Regions from separate parts of the Alkalihalobacterium sp. APHAB7 genome, predicted to be linked through region 1. Evidence: riboswitches for the same ligand, from Rfam matches in the RefSeq annotation. Region 1 holds a riboswitch; each other region holds the start of a gene.
What was found. Region 1 has a riboswitch for cyclic di-GMP ahead of ACNSTQ_RS03165 (anti-repressor SinI family protein). Riboswitches for the same ligand answer to the same signal wherever they lie in the genome.
Positions count from the first base shown of each region.

Region 2: it holds a riboswitch for cyclic di-GMP, as region 1 does, so the genes downstream of both, ACNSTQ_RS08820 (hypothetical protein) here and ACNSTQ_RS03165 (anti-repressor SinI family protein) in region 1, are expected to answer to the same signal.
Region 3: it holds a riboswitch for cyclic di-GMP, as region 1 does, so the genes downstream of both, ACNSTQ_RS07885 (EAL domain-containing protein) here and ACNSTQ_RS03165 (anti-repressor SinI family protein) in region 1, are expected to answer to the same signal.

Region 1 covers NZ_JBLWFS010000002.1:161,401-163,674, forward strand. The annotation lists gene sigK (RNA polymerase sporulation sigma factor SigK) at 1-187, opposite strand, end outside; cyclic di-GMP riboswitch class I at 738-826, shown strand; gene ACNSTQ_RS03165 (anti-repressor SinI family protein) at 859-1,050, shown strand; gene ACNSTQ_RS03170 (anti-repressor SinI family protein) at 1,304-1,450, shown strand; gene ACNSTQ_RS03175 (anti-repressor SinI family protein) at 1,942-2,064, shown strand; gene ACNSTQ_RS03180 (helix-turn-helix domain-containing protein) at 2,146-2,274, shown strand, end outside.
Region 2 covers NZ_JBLWFS010000006.1:181,482-183,755, reverse strand. The annotation lists gene helD (RNA polymerase recycling motor HelD) at 1-1,225, shown strand, start outside; cyclic di-GMP riboswitch class I at 1,284-1,374, shown strand; gene ACNSTQ_RS08820 (hypothetical protein) at 1,419-1,802, shown strand; gene ACNSTQ_RS08815 (hypothetical protein) at 2,075-2,233, shown strand.
Region 3 covers NZ_JBLWFS010000005.1:199,208-201,481, reverse strand. The annotation lists gene ACNSTQ_RS07890 (methyl-accepting chemotaxis protein) at 1-755, shown strand, start outside; cyclic di-GMP riboswitch class I at 780-863, shown strand; gene ACNSTQ_RS07885 (EAL domain-containing protein) at 974-1,687, shown strand; gene ACNSTQ_RS07880 (hypothetical protein) at 1,736-2,274, shown strand, end outside.

The sequences.
Region 1 (2,274 bases):
GGGCAACCAATCGTAAATTATGTTCAATGAGGCGATTACGAGCTTCTTCGTCTCCTTGCTCCATGAGCTGTAAGTACTTTTGCTCCTCTGCTTTCGAAAGCGGTTGCGGGAAGGCATTGTTTTTTACATACGATACAAAAACAATGACTTCTTTAAAGAAATAGGTGATGGCTGCAAATAATGACACTTCCTCACCCCCAAAGGTTTGATATCTTATATCTATGTACGTTTGGGCTTGCTTGTGTCTGTACACCAGAAATATGTAAATTTTTTTAAATGTTACCCACCATAATAACCGGATTTTCGCTCAATTTAATCTGGATATCCATTCCTTCAGAATAATATTAAATAGTCCACAATTTTCTTCTATAAGATTAAAACTAGGAAACTTTTATTAAAAAACCAAAACTTTCGTTAGTAAAATCTCGACACTTTCTTTGAATTTCTATGCTCATTTTACAATTTATTCCTACTCCATTTTAGCTAATTCTAAAGATTTATAGACTCTCAACCACAAAACAAGGACCAAATAACTACAAATATAACATTTACACTATAATTATGTTATTTACGAGGTTAATTTTACCTATTTAATGTTTCTATATTGTAAAATTAGAATTTTCTGTCATCGACACTCTTCAACACCACAAAATTTTTTCATCCTATATACTACTAATAACAAGCCATAAGTCATATAAATTGTAAAAAAGTATGTTAATGAATAAAAAATAAAGTAATCAGTCAAAGGGCAAACCTATTGAAAAGTAGGGACGCAAAGTCACAGATCTAAGGTTGATTTATCAATGATGATGGCTGGACTACCTGAAATGCTTAATGTATTTTAGGAGGTAACAATTAATGAAGAGTAGCGGCATGGTAAACCTTGATCACGAATGGATTGAATTAATGAAGGAAGCGAAAAATTTAGGTATAAGTACAGATGAAGTAAAAACTTTTTTCTTAAAAACTGAAAAAGTTGCACCTACCATTCACACATCAAGGACGTTCAAAATCAACAAAAAGACCTCCTCTTTTTACGCTACGTTATAATATGAGAAAAGTGATATGTGATGAAACTTGTTCATCTCGTATCACTTTTTTTAAGAAACTAAACCTATCTTTTAAAATTTAATCAAAAAAAGTGAAAATCCCCAAATATACGATATAACGAACAATAAACACCTAATTCCATCTATTTTCCCTTGTTTTTCTTTAAAATCCTTTTTTGATTATCTACGTACGTTCTATATAATGAACATTATAACCAATAAAACGGCAATATTAGGAAAAGGGAGAGATCGTATTGAAACCTACTGAACTATCCTACGAGGAAAGACTACTGGATGTAGAGTGGATTTTACTTATGAAAAATGCCAAAGAGATCGGACTTAAACCAGAAGATGTTAAAGCCTTTTTAAAGCAATGGAATGGGAATCAAGAAGAAAGGTAGATCTGTCATAACTTATATCAATATAGATTCCTGTGAATATAGTCTTAATTTAAATGACTTTAGCTATCTAAACAATTGGTCATTTAGAGGTTATTACTATAACTACCATTAAAACAGTCTAGGACTATTAAACTAAAAACACCTTCTTTTTACCTATTAATAACATGTAGAAATTCGGAAATTTTTGTCGCAAAGCAAAGATTAAAAAGTATTTTTTTCTAAGAGTATTTAGTACAAACACCTTTACACTAGGTGTTACGCTCGCTAAATAAAATGTCGATTGGAAATTTATTGGAACTGTTACTATAAATATGACTTCAGTAACTAAAAGTTTTTCCCATTTTTATATATGATGGTAATGGGTTAACTAATTATAGTCGCAAAATCACAACTATTTTATTAACTATTGATCGTCGCGTTTATATATAGACCTATTGCTATACTGACAGTAGACCGATATTACTGTGTACAGGAACTAGGAGGTAAAAGGAATGAATACAAAGACCTGTGAGGTTTTGGACCAAGAATGGACAGCTCTAATAGTTGAAGCTAAAAAATTAGGGTTTACGATTGAAGAAATAAAAGAATACCTTAACCAAACCGTTAAAACATGATCTCGTAGTTCTATTTACAGAACAAGCCTTAAACTGTTATAATTCCTATAAGTATACAGGTTGAGAGAGGAAACGATACAGATGATCGGAGAAACAGTCAAACGATTACGATTAGAAAAAGGCTTGTCTTTATCTGAATTAGCAGAATCCGCTGGTGTAGCAAAATCCTATTTAAGTTCCATAGAAAGAAACATCCAATCTAATCCCTCC
Region 2 (2,274 bases), on a different contig from region 1:
TTCAAGTACAAGGATGAAAGAGTATTTTTACTCATTAGATCAAAGTTTACCGATACCTAATCGAATGAATTTAATCTCAGAATGGTTATTAAAGGAGTTACGGACCTTTGAGCTTCAGCAACGAAAAGAAGAGTGGGTTGAACGAGAAATGGAGCTGTTAGATAAGGGAGCCTATTTAAAAGCCTATCAAAAGCTACAAAAAAACAATCAAAACAACGATGAATTTTATGATTTTGACCGAGAACAAGAAATACTTGCTGGGATCATCGTGAAGAAACGCTTAAAGAAAATTAGAAGATATATTGAAAATCTAAAGTTTGTTGATGTGAAAGCAACGTATATCCAATTATTTAAGAAAACAGAGTATGTTAACCGGTATTTGGATCAATTACCGAAAGAGTGGGCTGATATTTGTCTTTCAACAACCGAAAATATTGAACAAAATCATCTTCGCTATGAGGATGCGACACCTCTTCTTTATTTAAAAGGTCGGCTCCAAGGTCTTCAGGTGAATACGTCGATTCGTCATGTGTTTATTGACGAAGCACAAGATTATTCGCCGTTTCAATTTGCATTCATAAAAAGCTTATTTCCACGTGCAAAGATGACTGTGCTTGGCGACTTGAACCAGTCCATTTATGCGCATTCTTCCGTCAACAGTTTTGAAGCGTTACGTTATTTATTTCAAGAAGACGAAATGGAGCAATATCAGCTAACACGTAGTTACCGTTCGACTTACCAAATCGTCGAGTTTACGAAAGATATTATCGGTGCAAATATTGATCCTTTTAATCGACAAGGTGAAAAACCGACGATTCAATCAGCAGAAGATGAAAATGACCTTCATTCAAAAATAGGCAAGAGAATTAAAACACTTCAAGCCAATGGACATGAAACAATTGCAATTATTTGTAAAACGGCTGAGGAAACAGAGAATGTATACGAACATCTAAAAGAATCACTGCCTCTTCGAATGATAACAAAACAATCGACAGGTTATGAAGCTGGGGTGCTTGTCATCCCATCTTATTTATCGAAGGGAGTTGAGTTTGATGCCGTTATTATTTACGATGCTTCAAACTCAAAATACCACGAGGAAAGTGAACGGAATTTGTTTTATACCGCGTGTACAAGGGCGATGCACTCACTCGACCTTTTTTATATCGGGGAACTGACACGTTTTCTCGATAAAGTTCCAAAAGAAACATGTAGAAATGAATATTAGATCTTTTGGGTTTCAGTATTCTAGAATTGTTGTTAAGATAGTAATGATATAAAACAATCGTACGAAAGGGCAAAATCATTGAAAAGTGATGACGCAAAACTATAGGGGCTTCAGTTAATGTTAATTAACTATGCTAGCCAGTTGCCGAAAATGGACCTCCGTGCGGTTTAGTAAATAAGGAGGAAGTAGTATTTTGTTTGTCCGAATTAAATTGGAAGATTTCAGCGAATTGAACAAGATTTTAGCTTATGCTGGGTATACCGAGGATTCTGTTTGTCTCTATTTAAATTATGTCGAATGTAAGTTGACGATTAGACCTGGACCTGGACGTAGTAAACGTTTGGTCGTTTTATTGGAATGTAAAAAAGCTTTGTCTAAATATCAATTGGACAGATTAGTAGTTATTCTTGAAGAGGTCGCCAATAAAAAGGGGTTTCAAGGAATTGAGTTTACCGAAAGATCGAATGAAATCTCCCCGTCGCTTCTACAATACCGTGGATACAAGTATAAATTTGGCGGTCATATTAATCCTTATCTTAATGGACGTGACGGTACGTACGTTCTTGATTTTTTATAGGTGCGCGACATGAAGAGACCCATTTAATAGGTAAGGTTAGAGAGATTTATGAAGTAAATGGCAAATTTTATTTTGAAGGTCGTAACATGTGAAGGCTGTCTTACATGTTGCGGCTTTTCTTTATAGACTGGAGTTGCTTTTATTGATCTGTTCTTGAAGTTAAGGTGCATAAAATGGGAATTGTTTGTACGAATTATCAATAAAAAAAGAGTCGTATGACGATAGCTTTTAACATATACATGAATGACTTAACAACTTGGAGGTGTTACGAGATGATTCCGTCCATTTTAATTACGATTGCTCTGGTTATTATCGTCATTCGTTCAGGTTATGTTGCTCTTAATATGCTAAAATCCTATAGGAGAACAAATATATTAGATCTTTTATACCATTTATCCATTTTTGTAATAGCTTTATCTTTTTTAATATAGGGTATTTGTAGAAGAGAATAGTAAAGACTACTCATTACAGT
Region 3 (2,274 bases), on a different contig from region 1:
TTAATTCTTCTATACAACAGGTTGCATCAAGTATGGAAGCTGTAGATAAAAGGACTTCACAGGTGACTAATTTAGTTGCGTTAGGATATGAATCTATCCACTCATCGATTGAAAAAGCTGAAGTAACTAAAGTTAAAGTGAATGAAACTATAAAAAGTGTTACTACTCTACAAGAAAAATCCGAGTTAATTACCAATATCATTGAGATCATTAATAGTATTTCTGAACAAACTAATTTATTGGCGTTAAATGCTGCCATTGAAGCTGCAAGGGCCGGTGAAGCGGGTAAAGGATTTGTTGTGGTTGCTGAGGAAGTTAGAAAGCTTGCCAATCAGTCGAAAGAATCAACCGTAAAAATACAGGATTTAATAAATGAAATTCAAAGTGGTATTAAAGTAATCGTCGAAGCAACAAACCAGAGTGGAAATGAAGTGGAGATGATGGTTGAGCAGGTTAAGAGTACAGAGGGAACGATTAATGATATTAATGCATCCACATTAGATATAAATGGACAAACAGAAGAAATTAATAAATTTATTAAAGATTTAACTACAAGCAGCAACTTAGTGCAACAATCGGTTACAAATACAGGAGCATTTATCGAGGAATCTAGGGCTAGTACCGAAGAGGTGGCCGCATCAGCTGAACAACTCACTTCCACGATGAAGCAATTAACTAATATGAGTACAAAGTTACAACAGTTGTCTAGCGGTTTAAATCAAGTAGTAGATAATTTTAACGTTGCTAAAAGCTAACTTCAAAAAAGAAAAAAATTAAAATATTGATATAGGCAAACTACACCGAAAGAGTAGGACGCAAAGCTATGGGTCTAAGGTTTTTACTATGATCGCCAGGCTGCCAAAAGGAAATGCATTCCATTAATAGAACTGTGATTTTGGCTATTCATTTTATTTGAATAGTCTTTTTTATTGGGAATTGGTGAATAAAATAATATACAATCGTGGGGGTTATCATGGAAGTTACTGTATCTCAATTTGACGAACTAATGAAGGAAAACGATTTTTACCACTTTATTCAGCCGATTTACAATATCCAATCTTGGAAAAAGTATGGTTATGAAGTTTTACTACGTTCTAATTTAGGAGCGCCGAATCTTTTGTTTGATTACGCCAAACAAAATAACCGACTGTATGAATTAGATACCGGGTCGATTGAAAAAGTCTTTACGTCTGATGACATTGTAAATTCTGTAAAATCTGAACTGTTGTTTATAAATATTTTTCCGTCAACATTGCTTAATCCGATGTTTCCAATGTTTATTCTTGATTTAAAAAATCAAACAAAGTTATCTTGCAAACAAGTGGTATTTGAAATTAATGAGTCTGAGGTTGTATCGAATATCATTACTTTAAAAGAACGAATTGAAATGTTGAAAGAATATGGCTTTTTAATCGCGATAGATGATTTAGGAAATGGATGGTCATCACTAAGTCAAATTATTGAATTAAGGCCCCATTTTGCAAAGCTAGATAGATATTTTTCATTAAAATTATCTAGTTCTCTTGATAAACAAGCGATGATACAAGCTTTAGTCACATATTGTCAGTTAAATAACATTCAGTTGATTTTAGAAGGCCTGGAATACGAAATTGACTTAGCATCGGCAAAAGTATTAGGAGTACCAATGGGTCAAGGTTATTTATTAGGAAGACCTGAAAGTGCTTAATTAATATTTGTAAACGATTAATGATTAAGATAAGGAAGGTAAATTGTAATGCCAAGAGGGAGAAAGAGACAATTTGAACACTTAGAGAATGAGTGGCTTCGACTTTATAATGAAGAGGGAATGAATTTTTCACAAATAGCCCAAAAACATGGTGTGCAAGTTGAGACTGTTTCTAAATATATAAAAGATAAAATCACTGTAACTAACAACTTTGCTTATAATGAATATCTGAATGATTGGATTAAAAATTATCAATCTGGAAAGAGGATATGTGATATTGCTAAGTCGTATAAAGTAAGCAAAACAGTTGTGAGGAGGTATATTTACAATGGCATAATCCCTGTTATTAATGACCTCAAATGGAATTGGGTTTCATTGTATAAAAAAGGTCATTCATTACGGGGAATTGGCCAAATATATAATATACATCCTAAAATTGTTCGAAATACAATCGAAAGTGAGGTTGCCATTCCTTGTATTAATCAAAGAAAAACCTATGACCATTTAATTGAAAATTGGATCAAAAGTTATGAGGAAGGGCTATCTTTTGAAAGTATTGCTAAAAAGTACGATGTAAGTTCTAACAC